One region of the Pseudomonas sp. TH04 genome, then DNA from elsewhere that is predicted to be linked to it. Evidence: riboswitches for the same ligand, from Rfam matches in the RefSeq annotation. Region 1 holds a riboswitch; each other region holds the start of a gene.

Evidence for each region. Region 1 has a riboswitch for cobalamin ahead of JFT85_RS25755 (ABC transporter substrate-binding protein). Riboswitches for the same ligand answer to the same signal wherever they lie in the genome.
Region 2: another riboswitch for cobalamin. It lies ahead of JFT85_RS04595 (CbtB domain-containing protein); the one in region 1 lies ahead of JFT85_RS25755 (ABC transporter substrate-binding protein).
Region 3: another riboswitch for cobalamin. It lies ahead of cobO (cob(I)yrinic acid a,c-diamide adenosyltransferase); the one in region 1 lies ahead of JFT85_RS25755 (ABC transporter substrate-binding protein).

The regions. Positions count from the first base shown of each region.
Region 1 is NZ_JAEKEA010000001.1:5,708,501-5,713,101, reverse strand. Features, by position in the region: gene ptrR (putrescine utilization regulator PtrR) at 1-99, opposite strand, end outside; gene JFT85_RS25760 (aldehyde dehydrogenase family protein) at 203-1,594, shown strand; cobalamin riboswitch at 1,782-1,975, shown strand; gene JFT85_RS25755 (ABC transporter substrate-binding protein) at 2,090-3,100, shown strand; gene JFT85_RS25750 (FecCD family ABC transporter permease) at 3,097-4,101, shown strand; gene JFT85_RS25745 (ABC transporter ATP-binding protein) at 4,098-4,601, shown strand, end outside.
Region 2 is NZ_JAEKEA010000001.1:1,063,306-1,067,906, forward strand. Features, by position in the region: gene cobW (cobalamin biosynthesis protein CobW) at 1-897, opposite strand, end outside; cobalamin riboswitch at 989-1,188, opposite strand; gene JFT85_RS04590 (hypothetical protein) at 1,353-2,030, shown strand; cobalamin riboswitch at 2,117-2,329, shown strand; gene JFT85_RS04595 (CbtB domain-containing protein) at 2,426-2,614, shown strand; gene JFT85_RS04600 (CbtA family protein) at 2,626-3,327, shown strand; gene JFT85_RS04605 (cobalamin biosynthesis protein) at 3,324-3,716, shown strand; gene cobM (precorrin-4 C(11)-methyltransferase) at 3,787-4,533, shown strand.
Region 3 is NZ_JAEKEA010000001.1:5,408,673-5,413,273, reverse strand. Features, by position in the region: gene JFT85_RS24345 (cobyrinate a,c-diamide synthase) at 1-860, opposite strand, end outside; gene cobO (cob(I)yrinic acid a,c-diamide adenosyltransferase) at 857-1,468, opposite strand; cobalamin riboswitch at 1,548-1,799, opposite strand; gene JFT85_RS24335 (PQQ-dependent sugar dehydrogenase) at 1,899-3,212, shown strand; gene JFT85_RS24330 (C40 family peptidase) at 3,286-3,828, opposite strand; gene JFT85_RS24325 (C40 family peptidase) at 3,973-4,601, opposite strand, start outside.

The sequences.
Region 1 (4,601 bases):
GGTCAGGTTCGACGGCACGCGATGAATCAACTGCGCGGCGGCGCTGATGCTGCCTTGCTCGGCAACCGCCTTGAAGATTTCCAGCTGCACCAGATCCAAGTCATTCTCCAATCGTGAACGTATTGCTTAATATTATTCAGTTTCCAGAAAATATGCAGCCCCGTAGGCTAAACCCATTCCACTCATTCAGCCGGACGGTGCCATGAACGCGATGACTCAACAGACCCACGCCTTGTCGATCAACCCCGCCAACGGCGAAACGGTCGGCAGCTACCCTTACGAAACCGAGGCGCAACTGGACGCCGCGCTCAACCGCGCCACCGACGCCTTCCGCACCTGGCGCCGCCAGCCGGTCAGCCAGCGCGCCGAGCGGCTGCTGGCCCTGGCCAGTGCGCTGCGTGACCAAGCCGAAGACATGGCGCAGATGATCACCCTGGAAATGGGCAAACCCATCGCCCAGGCTCGCGCCGAAATCGAAAAATGCGCACACCTCAGCGAATGGTATGCCGCCCACGGCCCGGCCATGCTCGCGCCGGAGCCAACGCAGGTGGACAACGGCAGTGCCCAGATCGAATACCGCCCGCTGGGCCCGATCCTCGCGGTGATGCCGTGGAACTTCCCGGTCTGGCAAGTGCTGCGCGGCGCCGTGCCTACGATGCTCGCCGGCAACACCTACGTGCTCAAACACGCGCCGAATGTCATGGGCAGCGCCTACCTGATGAAAGCGGCGTTCCAGAAAGCCGGGTTCGCTGAAGGCCTGTTCGAAGTGATCAACGTGACCCAGGACGGCGTCTCCACCGCCATCGCCGACCCACGCATCGCCGCCGTCACGTTAACCGGCAGCGTCCGCGCCGGCATGGCCATCGGCTCCCAGGCCGGTGCCGCGCTGAAAAAATGCGTGCTCGAACTGGGCGGCTCCGACCCGTTTATCGTGCTCAACGACGCCGACCTCGATGCCGCCGTCCAGGCCGCCGTGATCGGGCGTTTCCAGAACAGCGGCCAGGTCTGCGCCGCCGCCAAGCGCCTGATCATCGAAGACGGCGTGGTAGAAGCCTTCACCGCTAAATTCCTCGAAGCCAGCCGCGCCCTGGTCATGGGCGACCCGACAGCTTCCAGCACCTACGTCGGCCCGATGGCGCGCTTCGACCTGCGCGACGAGTTGCACGGCCAGGTCCAGGCCACCCTGGACGAAGGCGCGACCCTGCTGCTGGGCGGCCACAAAGTACCCGGCGCCGGCAACTACTATGCGCCCACCGTACTGGCCAACGTCACCGACCAGATGACCTCGTTCAAACAGGAACTGTTTGGCCCCGTGGCCTCGATCATCACCGCCCGCGATGCCGACCACGCCGTGGCCCTGGCCAACGACAGCGAGTTTGGCCTGACGGCGAGCGTCTTCACCACCGACTCGGCCAAGGCACGCGACATCGCCAACCAACTGGAAACCGGCGGGATCTTCGTCAACGCCTTCAGCGTCTCGGACCCTCGGGTCGCGTTCGGCGGCATCAAGAAAAGCGGGTTTGGGCGGGAGTTGTCGCACTTTGGCGTGCGCGAATTCTGCAACGCGCAGACGGTGTGGCTGGATCGCAAGTAAGTCTCTGAGGCTGGCCGTGATAGTTGGCGCAAGCCAACTACCGGTGGCGAGCGGGCGTGCCCTGCTCGCCAGCAACTTACGGCCCTTGCCCTGGCGTTTGGCGCTGGCCTTGCCACCACACGCCCGGCGGCCCCGCTGATCGACGGGTATGGGGTACGCAGATCAAGCTCCCCCTGCCGGTCACGATCGACTACCATACCGCGCCGGTTCCCAAATGGGACTAATAGGGAATTCGACGCGCAGCCCATCGCGCCAATCGAAACTGCCCCCGCAACTGTAGGTGCCGAGCCTGCTCCACATCGCCACTGGGCATTGCCCGGGAAGGCCGGAGCGAGGCGATGACGCATCAGTCAGGAGACCTGCCGGCCCAGTAACTCACTAACCGGCGGGGTGTCCGGGAAGGACGTCCTCGCCTGCCTGAACCGCAGCCTTCGAGGGGGTGTTTCCGAACCGTACCGCTCCAGTTCCACGTACGGTCCATACGGAGATTGCCCCATGCTGCCTCGCATTACCGCCCTGCTCACCGGCCTGGGCTTCTGCGCCCTGGCCCACGCGGCCCCCACTCATTACCCGCTGACGGTGCAGAACTGCGGCAGCACGCTGACCTTCGCGCAAGCCCCCGCACGCAGCGTAACCATCGGCCAGGCGGCCACTGAAATGCTCTATGCCCTGGGCGTGGCGAACACGGTGGTCGGCACCTCGCTGTGGTTCAACAGCGTACTGCCGACGTTCAAGGCGCAGAACGACACCATCGAGCGCCTGGCCGATAACGAGCCAAGCTTCGAAGCGGTGATCGCCAAGCGCCCGCAACTGGTGGCCGCCGAGCTGGAATGGGTGGTCGGCCCACAGGGCGTGGTTGGCACCCGCGAGCAATTCCACGAGCTGAAGATTCCCACCTACCTGCTGCCCTCCGACTGCGAAGGCAAGGACAACCTGGTGGGTGCCGACGGCACGCGGCTGGAGCCGTTTCGCATCGACACAATTTATAAAAGCATCCGTCAACTGGCCGAGATCTTCGATGTACAGGATCGCGGCCAGCAACTGAACGACGAACTCAAGGCGCGCCTGGCCAACGCTGTCGCCACCGCGCAGAGCAAAGGCCTCAAGCAGGCCAGCGCACTGGTCTGGTTCTCCAGCGCCGAGATGGCCAGCGACCCGTACGTCGCCGGCCACAAAGGTGTGCCCGAATTCATCCTGGAAACCCTGGGCCTGCACAACGTTGTGCAGTCCGATGAAGAGTGGCCCGCCGTCGGCTGGGAAACCCTCGCCAAGGCCAACCCGACCTTCCTGGTGATCGCCCGCATGGACCGCCGCCGCTACCCGGCCGACGACCATGAAAAGAAACTCGCCTTCCTGCGCAGCGACCCGGTGACCCGCAATATGGACGCGGTCAAACACAACCGCATCATCATCCTCGACGCCCTGGCCTTGCAGGCCAGCATCCGCACGTTCGATGGCCTGGAACAACTGGCCCACGCCATCGACGGCTACGACCTGCGCAAATGATACGTAGCCTGCTCGCCCTCGCCCTGTTACTGCTCGCCGTGCTTGCCGGCGTGGCCATCGGCGAAACCGCCATTTCCCCACAGGTCGTGCTCCAGGTGCTCGCCAACAAACTGTGGGCGGCGGGTTACGTACTGGACCCGATCGACGAAGGGGTGGTGTGGAACTACCGCCTGACCCGCGCCCTGGTGGCGGCGGCGTGCGGGGCCGGGCTGGCCACGTGCGGGGTGATTTTGCAGTCGTTGTTGCGTAACCCGTTGGCTGACCCGTACCTGCTGGGCATCAGCGCCGGCGCATCGACCGGCGCGGTGCTGGTTGCCCTGATCGGCGTGGGCGGCGGGCTGGTTTCGTTGTCGGCGGGCGCATTTGTCGGGGCCATGGCGGCCTTTGCACTGGTGACCTTGCTGGCGCGCGCCAGCGGCTCGTCCACCGGCACCGGGCAGATCATCCTCGCTGGCATCGCCGGCTCGCAGCTGTTCAATGCCCTTACCGCGTTCCTGATCACCAAATCGGCGAGTTCCGAGCAGGCCCGCGGCATCCTGTTCTGGCTGCTGGGTAACCTCAGCGGCGTGCGCTGGCCGTCGGTGTGGCTGGTGGTGCCGGTGGCGGTCGCAGGCCTGGCGGTGTGCCTGTGGCACCGCCGCGCGCTGGATGCGTTTACCTTTGGCACGGACTCCGCCGCGTCCCTGGGCATCCCGGTGCGGCGCGTGCAGTTTGTGCTGGTGGGCTGCGCCGCGCTGGTCACGGCGGTGATGGTGTCGATTGTCGGCTCGATCGGCTTTGTCGGGCTGGTGATTCCCCACGCCGTGCGCCTGCTGGTCGGCACCGGGCATTCGCGGTTGCTGCCGGTTAGTGCCTTGGGCGGCGCGCTGTTTTTGATTGCGGCGGATGTGCTGTCGCGCACGCTGATCAAGGGTCAGGTGATTCCGGTTGGCGTGGTGACGGCGTTGGTCGGCGCTCCGGTGTTTGCGCTGATTCTGATCGGCCGGAGAAATGCGCGATGAGCGTGCTCAGTTGCACCGGGCTGGGCTTCAAGGTGCGCGAGGCCGAGTTACTGCGCGATATTCACCTGGAGGTTCAGCTGGGCGAAACCTTAGGCATCGTCGGCCCCAACGGCTCCGGCAAATCCACCCTGCTCAAACTGCTCGCCGGTTTGCGGGTGCCCGCCAGCGGCGAAGTGCGCTTGAGCGGCCAACGCTTGCGCGACCTGTCGCGCCGCGCCATCGCCCAGCAATTGGCCGTGGTGGAGCAACAAGCCGACACCGACGACGCGATCCGCGTGTTCGATGCCGTGGCGCTGGGCCGCACACCGTGGCTGTCGGCATTGAGCCCGTGGTCCGCAGACGACCACACCATCGTCAACCAGGCCTTGCATGACGTCGACGCCACCCACCTGAGCACGCGCGCCTGGCGCAGCCTTTCCGGTGGTGAGCGCCAACGCGTGCACATCGCCCGCGCCCTGGCGCAACGGCCGCAGATTTTATTGCTGGACGAGCCGACCAAT
Region 2 (4,601 bases), 4.6 Mb from region 1:
GTTCGGGATCGCCGCGAAACCTTTGACGCGCAGGATGCCGTGTTGCACCACCAACTGCGTCAGGGCGTCGAGCAGCAGCGCTTCATCGGCTTGCGGCAGGTCGATGGAGATGGAATCGAACGCATCGTGGTCGTGGTCGTCTTCACCTTCGTGGTGATGATCGTGATGGCTGTGGCGGTCGTCGATGTGTGCTTCGGAACCGGCGCCCAGGCCGATCAACACGTCCAGCGGCAGGCGACCGCTGCTGGCTTCGATGATTTTTACGGCGGGTGGCAGCTCTTCGGCGACTTCGAGGCGCACGCGGGCCAGGTCTTCAGGGCTGATCAGGTCGGATTTATTCAGGATCACCAGGTCGGCGCTGGCCAGTTGGTCGGCGAACAGCTCATGCAGCGGCGATTCATGGTCCAGGTTCGGGTCGAGTTTGCGCTGGGCATCCACCTGGTCCGGGAACGCGGCGAAGGTTCCGGCGGCCACGGCCGGGCTGTCGACCACGGTGATGACCGCGTCAACCGTGCAGGCGCTGCGGATTTCCGGCCACTGGAAGGCCTGGACCAAGGGTTTTGGCAGGGCCAGGCCCGAGGTTTCGATCAGGATATGGTCGAGGTCACCGCGACGGGCGACCAACTCGCGCATCACCGGGAAGAACTCTTCCTGCACGGTGCAGCACAGGCAGCCGTTGGCCAGTTCGTACACGCGGCCGTTGGCTTCTTCCTCGGTGCAACCGATCGAACACTGCTTGAGGATTTCACCGTCAATGCCCAGCTCGCCGAACTCGTTGACGATCACGGCGATGCGACGGCCCTGGGCGTTGTCGAGCATATGGCGCAGCAAGGTGGTTTTGCCCGAGCCGAGGAAGCCGGTGACGATGGTGACGGGAAGTTTGGCCAGTGTTTTCATCGGATGCCCTTTGGGGCGGGCATACGGGACGATGGCCCTGCGCAACGCGCAGAAGCTGATTTCGTCACCGGATCACCCCGCCCGGTTGAAGTAGAAAATCGGTGACGAGGCAGGTCTCCTGGCTTGGGGCATGCGGGTCTTGCGACCGGCGCTGAGTGCGCCTTCCCGCCGTATCGGCAGTGGCGTGGCAGTCAGATGAACCCTTCACAGTTGCGGGGGCAGCCGCGGCTTGAACCGCGTTCCCTTCTTAGCTTCGACCTGGGCCGAAGAACCTCGAAGGTGCAAGGCTACGCAGTGCGGGGAAGCGGGTCAACGTTGATTGATACACGGACCGGGGCGCTCGCCGTCGGCGGCTTGAAACAATTCCAGATCTTATTAACCGAACGCTCCGGGAACGCCATAGCCGCATTCGACACATATGAGTGAACAGACCTCAACATAAAACGGAAATCACCATGACGCTCACGATTCCTCCCTATGTCAATTCACACTTGCCCGCAGCTCTCCTCCCTCAGCAAGCCGCGCCTACGACTGCACGTTGGACGGAGCCCGTTGACCAACTCCACCCCCGAGAACTGGCGCAAGCACTCCAAACCTATTTTGATGCTATGAGCGATCCGCGCTTTACCGAGACCATTACCAAAAAGTCCCTTCAGCGAGTGGCAGATGGACGACCGCTGAACGGGGTGCCGCCAACCCACACGCAGATCGAGATTGCCCAGGAAGTATTGAAGCGCAAAGACCTCTTCCAGCAACTGGACTTTACCAGCGGCAAGGACGGTCAAATCAGCCGAGACGATCTCGCGACTGAGACCGGTGACTTCCAACGCCTGAGCGACCGTGCGCTGATCACCCTGGTGGGCAAACACTTCAACGAATTTGGCGGCGGCGACAAGTACGTGAACTTCACCGAGTTGCGAGAAGCTTCCGGTGAACTGCCAAGCGCTAACACCTTCAGCCCGCAAGCGAGAGGGGTCGCTCAGGCCCTGCTCAAACGCAAAGAGTTGCTTGACCGCCTGGATATCGGCGTGGGCTTTTTGGGGTTCTCAGGAACACAAGATCAGCGCTTCGATCAGCGCAACGTTGAGTACACACGCACCCACAGCTCGCCGGAATTTCACTACCCGGACTGATCGATCGGCCCAACCAGCGGGTGGCGGCTGGCGAATTTCGAGAGCCGCCAAACCTCTATTTGACGCCTATCCCCCGCCCATGCTCTCCTACACCTCTTGTTTCGGGTGCCCTTCACAGGGTGAAACGGGAAACCGGTGACTCACGTCGACACGTGCGAAGTCCGGTGCTGCCCCCGCAACGGTAAGCGAGCGAAGCGTCACAGCCACTGTGCCCCTGGCATGGGAAGGCGATGCTTTCAGGACTCTGTTCATAGAGCCCCCTCGCAAGCCCGGAGACCGGCCCGAAAAATCAGATAACAAACCCGCGGTGGGCGGGCGCTGTTCAGAACCCTGCGTGCCTGGCTCGCGGGGTTTGCATGCGCTCGTTTCACCCTGACACCCAGAAGGGACGCGCCATGTCGATCATCAGCAGCACCTCGCACACCACCAGCAGCACCGCCACCCTGAGCCAACGCCTGAGTGCCGCCATCGGCGCGTCGATTCTGGGCGCGTGCCTGGTGTATTTCGCCGGCTTCTCGCATATCGAGGCGGTGCACAACGCGGCCCACGATACCCGCCACAGCGCCGCGTTCCCGTGCCACTGAGGCCTGCCGACATGATCAAGCGTATTGCCCAAACCGCAGGTTTCACCGGCCTGCTGGCCGCCCTGTTGCTGACCTTGCTGCAAAGTTTTTGGGTCGCCCCGCTGATTCTGCAGGCGGAAACCTTTGAAAATGCCCCGGTCGCCGAAGTGGCTCACGCACACGCCGCTGGCGCCGCAGCCCACACCCACGACGCCGAAGCCTGGGAGCCGGAAAATGGCTGGCAGCGTGTGCTGTCGACCACCGGCGGCAACCTGGTGGTAGCGGTCGGTTTCGCGCTGATGCTGGCCGGTCTCTACACCTTGCGCGCACCGACCCGCACGGCCCAAGGGTTGTTGTGGGGCTTGGCCGGTTACGCAACCTTTGTACTGGCCCCCACCCTGGGCCTGCCGCCGGAATTGCCGGGCACTGCTGCCGCCGACCTGGCGCAACGGCAGATCTGGTGGATCGGTACCGCGGCCTCTACCGCTGCGGGGATCGCGCTGCTGGTGTTTGGCCGCAACGGGCTGCTGAAAATACTGGGCGTGGCGATTCTGGCCGTGCCACATATCATCGGCGCGCCGCAGCCTGAAGTGCATTCGATGCTGGCACCCGAAGCCCTGGAAGCGCAGTTCAAGATCGCCTCGCAACTGACCAACGTCGCCTTCTGGCTGGCCTTGGGCTTGATCAGCGCGTGGCTGTTCCGCCGCAACCGCGACGGTCAATACGCGGCATGACACTGGTGGTCGGCCTGGGTTGCCAACGGGGCTGTGATGTTCACAGCCTGCTCAGCCTGTTTGACACCGCCCTCGCCGACGCCGGCATTGCGCGCCATCGCATCACGGCGTTGGCAAGCATTGATCGCAAACAGGCTGAACCGGGCTTGCTGGCCCTGGCCCGACTGCTGGAACTGCCCTTGCAGTGTTTTGGCGCAGAACACTTAACCGGTTATGAAGACCGTTTGAGCCACAAGTCAGCCGTCGCCTTTGCGCATACTGGCTGCTATGGCATCGCCGAAAGCGCCGCCCTGGCCCTGGTTGAACAGCTCTCCCAGCGCCCTGCCCGCCTGTTGATTACGCGCAAAAAATCCGCCCAGGCCACCTTTGCATTGGCATGCGCCGACTAAAATCCCGATAATTGCCCTCCTCGATCATGAGCAATCTTCATGCTCGCCCGTTTTTCAACAGGAATTCCCCATGACCGTCTACTTTATCGGCGCCGGCCCCGGCGACCCGGAATTGATCACCGTCAAAGGCCAGCGGCTGATCCGCAGTTGCCCGGTGATCATTTACGCCGGCTCGCTGGTGCCCGCCGCCGTATTGGAGGGCCATCAGGCGGAACAGGTGGTCAATAGCGCCGAATTGCACCTGGAACAAATCATCGAGTTGATCCAGGCGGCCCATGCAAAGGGCCAGGACGTGGCGCGTGTGCACTCCGGCGACCCGAGCCTGTATGGGGCGATTGGCGAACAAATCCGCCATTTGCGCGAGCGGGGCATTCCCTTCCAGATTATTCCCGGGGTCACCGCGGTGGCGGCCTGCGCGGCATTGCTGGAGGCGGAACTGACCCTGCCGGACATCGCCCAAAGCGTGATCCTGACCCGTTACGCCGACAAAACCAGCATGCCCGCCGGTGAGGCGTTCGACAGCCTGGCGCGTCATGGCACGACTATGGCGATTCACCTGGGGGTCAACCACCTGCACAAAATCGTCGCCGAACTGCTGCCGCACTACGGCGCGGACTGCCCGATTGCCGTGGTGCACCGCGCGACGTGGCCGGATCAGGATTGGGTTGTCGGCACACTGAGTGATATTGCCGAGCAGGTCGCCGCCAAGGGTTTCCGGCGTACGGCACTGATCGTGGTCGGACGGGTGCTGGCAAGCGACCGCTTCAGCGAGTCCTCACTGTACCGGGCGAGCCACGCGCACCTTTATCGCCCCTGAAGAATGCGGGGGTCAGCCCCTGCACCTCTAACTGAACGACCGCGTTCGCGAGCAAGCCGGCTCACACA
Region 3 (4,601 bases), 300 kb from region 1:
GGCAGGTACACGCTGTCGGCTTCGGGCAATTGGCGATCATGGATCGGCGAGAAGAAGCGCAATTCGGCGCCCATCGCCCGCAGCAAGTCGAGGCTGGCGCCGTAGGTGAAGGCAAAGGCTTCGTCGCGGGCCACCGCAATGCGCACGCCGGCGAGCAACGGTTCGGCCTCGATCACGTGCGGTGCGGCGAAGGTCACCGGCGGCGGCAACGCAACTTCACAACTGCTGCCCAGGGCTTGGGCGGCGGCGTCCAGGCGCACGTCGAGGTCATTCAGTTCGCTGGCCTGCACCAGGCCGAGATGGCGGCTGGGCAATTCAATCCCGGTTTCGCGAGACAACGCGCCGTACCAGCGCAGGCCTTCGGTGAGGCTGCCTTCCAGTAACTGTGCGTGGCGCAGGGTGCCGACGCGGTTGGCCAACACGCCAGCGAACGGCAAGTCCGGCTGATAGCGCGCCAGGCCCAAGGCCAGGGCGCCGAACGTCTGGGCCATGGCGGTGCCGTCGATCACCCCGAGCACCGGCACCCCGAAGTGCCGCGCCAGGTCGGCGCTGGAGGGCGTGCCGTCGAACAGGCCCATGACGCCTTCGATCAGGATCAGGTCGGCCTCACCCGCTGCTTCCCACAGCAAGCGGCGACTTTCCTGCTCGCCGACCATCCACATGTCCAACTGATACACCGGCGCACCACTGGCACGCTCATGAATCATGGGGTCGAGAAAGTCCGGGCCGCATTTGAACACGCGCACCTTGCGCCCCAGGTTGCGGTGCAAGCGCGCCAAGGCAGCGGTGACGGTGGTTTTGCCCTGGCCGGACGCCGGTGCGGCGATCAGTACGGCCGGGCAATGACGGGGCTGATTCAAAGTTCGACGCCCTTCTGTGCCTTGATGCCCGCCTGGAACGCGTGCTTGAGCATGCCCATTTCGGTGACGGTGTCGCCCATTTCGATCAGTTCAGGCTTGGCCCCACGGCCGGTGACCACGACGTGCTGCATCGGCGGGCGAGCTTGCAGGTCGGTGAGCACTTGATCCAGGTCGAGGTAACCGTGCTTGAGGGCGATGTTCAGTTCATCCAGCACCACCAGGCCGATGGACGGGTCCTGCAGCAATTCGCGGGAAACTGCCCAGGCCGCTTCCGCGGCGGCGATGTCGCGCTGGCGGTCCTGGGTTTCCCAGGTGAAGCCTTCGCCCATCACGTGGAAACGCACTTGCTCTGGGAAACGCCGGAAGAACAATTCTTCGCCCGTGCTGTGGCGCCCCTTGATGAACTGCACCACGCCGCACTGCATGCCGTGGCCCATGGCGCGGGCCAGCATGCCAAATGCCGAACTGCTCTTGCCTTTACCGTTGCCGGTCAGTACCAGCAGCAATCCGCATTCGTTCGGGGAATTGGCGATGCGCTCGTCGATCACGGCTTTTTTGCGCAGCATGCGCGCCAGGTGGCGCTCGTCGCGGTCGGGGGAATCAGTCATGGCAGCTCTCCGTTGGGGCTGGACAAAAACGGCGGGCAGGAAAAAGAAAAAACAGACAGCCAAGCATCGCCCACCGTGATGCTGTTGGATGATCCAGGCCGGTCTCCGGACTCATGAGTGGCGCGCTTGCTCACCGAGCGAGCAGGCCAACGGCGCGCCTTCCCATATCACGTGGATACAGTGGCAAAAGGCACCGTCTTGACTCATTTACCGTTGCGGGGGCAGCGCCGGAATCGCGGCAGCACTGTGTACAAGTGCGCTCACTCACCGGCTTCCCTGTTTCACTCTGTCGGCGTATCCGCCACAGAGCACCTGGAACAAGCCGCGAAGGTTAGTGGGTTGGGGATGGAGCGTCAATTAAAGCCGACCTTGGACTTGAACCATCGGACCAGCTCGCTCCTCTACCCTTACAGGTATTAAGGAGAAAACCATGCATAAAACCAGACTCGCCTTACTGATCATGCTGGCAGGCACCCTCGCGGCCTGCGGCGAAAGCTCTACGTTGAAGGTCTCCGACGGCACCGGGCCTTCGCCCAAACTGCCGGAGCCGAACAACACCCTGATCCCCACCGTGAACATTGCCCCGGCCATCGGCTGGCCCGATGGCGCCAAGCCAACCGCCGCCGCCGGCACTCAGGTGTCAGCGTTTGCCGAAGGCCTGGACCACCCACGCTGGCTGTATGTGTTGCCGAATGGCGATGTACTGGTAGCGGAAACCAACGCGCCGCCCAAGCCGGATGACGCCAAGGGCATTCGCGGCTGGGTGATGGAAAAAGTCATGGGCCGTGCAGGCGCAGGCGTGCCGAGCCCGAACCGCATCACACTGCTGCGCGATACCAACCACGACGGCGTGGCCGAGACCCGCACAGTGTTCCTGGAGAACCTCAACTCACCGTTCGGCATGACGCTGGTGGGTAACGACCTTTACGTCGCCGATTCGGACCAACTGCTGCGCTTCCCTTATCAGCCAGGTGCAACCTCGATCAAGCAAGCGGGCACCAAGGTCGTCGACCTGCCAGGCGGCAGCCTCAACCACCACTGGACGAAAAACGTGGTGGCCAGCAAGGATGGCAGCAAGCTATACGTGAGTGTCGGCTCCAACAGCAACGTCGGCGAGAACGGCCTGGAGGCAGAACAAGGTCGCGCCGCGATCTGGGAAGTCGACCGCGCCACAGGCCAGCACCGCATCTTTGCCTCCGGGCTGCGCAACCCGAACGGCATGGCCTGGGAACCGCAGAGCGGCAAGCTGTGGACGGCGGTTAACGAGCGCGACGAGATTGGCAGCGACCTGGTGCCGGACTACATCACCTCGGTCAAGGATGGCGCATTCTACGGCTGGCCCTTCAGCTACTACGGCCAGCACGTAGACGTACGCGTCTCACCACAAAACCCTGAGCTGGTCGCCAAGGCGATTGCACCGGATTATGCCGTGGGGCCTCACACCGCGTCCTTGGGGCTGACGTTCGCAGAAGGCAGCAAACTCCCGGCGCAATTCAGCAACGGCGCATTCATCGGCCAGCATGGCTCGTGGAACCGCAAACCACACAGTGGCTACAAGGTGATATTCGTGCCGTTCGAGGGTGGTCAACCCAAAGGGCAACCGGTGGATGTGCTGACCGGGTTCCTCAACAGTGACGAGAAAGCCATGGGCCGGCCGGTGGGCGTGGTGATCGATCAGCAGGGTGACTTGCTGGTGGCGGATGACGTGGGGAATAAGGTGTGGCGAGTGTCGGCGGTTAAGTAGTCGGCCGCAAAACCAGCGCAAAAAAAATGCGCGAGAGGCTGGCCCTCTCGCGCATTTTATTCACTGTTCAGCCTTAAGGATTGCGGGCCAGATGCTCAGCCGGCAACACGCGCTTGGCACTCAGGTAAGCATTTTGCCAATACGCTTTGGACAGCGTATCCAGTTTCACCGTACCTCCGGTTTGCGGAGCATGGACGAATCGCCCTTCGCCGACGTAGATCCCGGCGTGGCTGACGCGGGAACCACCACCGGTCGCAAAGAACAGCAAGTCGCCGGTTTGCAGGTTCTGCTCGCTGACATCCTGCGCACGCATCACGATCAGTTCACGCGTGGTTCGCGGCAAGGAGATGCCCGCGGCGTCACGGTAAACGAAGCCGATCAGGCCACTGCAATCAAACCCGGAGTCCGGCGTGTTGCCGCCCCAGCGATAAGGCGTGCCGACCAGGCCCAGCGCACGGAAGAGCACGTCTTCGGCAGCAGGCGAGAAACTTTGGCTGGAATAGTTGAACACCGGTTTCGGCTTGACCGCTACCGGGGCAGGCGGCGGTGGACGGCTTGCACAGGCGCTGAGGAGCGCGGCACAAACAAGAAGAATGAGGCGTGCTGAGGTCGACATGGGCAGAACAATCCTGATCTGGATGCGGCTTTCGCTGCCGAACGCTGAAAACCAGAACGCGCAAGCAAAGCTCGCGCGAACGGATTACAACAATGTCCAGAGATTCTAGCGCTTACACGTCAAACTTCAAGTATCACTTTAACTTTACTTGCTGGCAGTAACCGTAGTCGGGGCCATGGCGAGTGCACGCTTGGCTTCGATGAAGGTTTTGCTCCAGTAGCTGTCACCCAGGTTGTCGACTCGAACACCGCCACTGCGACGGCTGCTGGAGTGAATAAACTGGTTATCGCCCAAGTAGATACCGGCGTGACTTACGCGACCACGACCTGCCGTACTAAAGAAAAGCAGATCGCCAGGCTTGAGGTTATTGCGTGCGACCAACGGTGCATCCACGTTGATCATTTCACGCGTGGAGCGCGGCAGGTTCATGCCGGCTTCTTCGCGAAACAGGTAGCCGATGAAGCCACTGCAGTCAAAACCGGCTTCAGAGGTACCGCCGAAACGGTAACGGGTACCGATCAGGGACATGCCGCGCTCAAGGATGCTGTCGGCCAGAACTGGAAGCTGGTAAGGCTTGCTGCCGGAGAAGTCGGCCAGTTCTTTTTCAGTTGCGAGCTCTTCCTGGTAAACCGTGGAAGACTGCGATGCAACGAATTTTGCCTGGGAGTATTGTTGGGTCTTTTGCTGCTCAGCCACGTTTTGAGTGTGGGTGGCGCAACCAAACAACAGGGTAACGAGTGCGAGAGGCACGAGGGGTGCGAAGCGATTTAGCA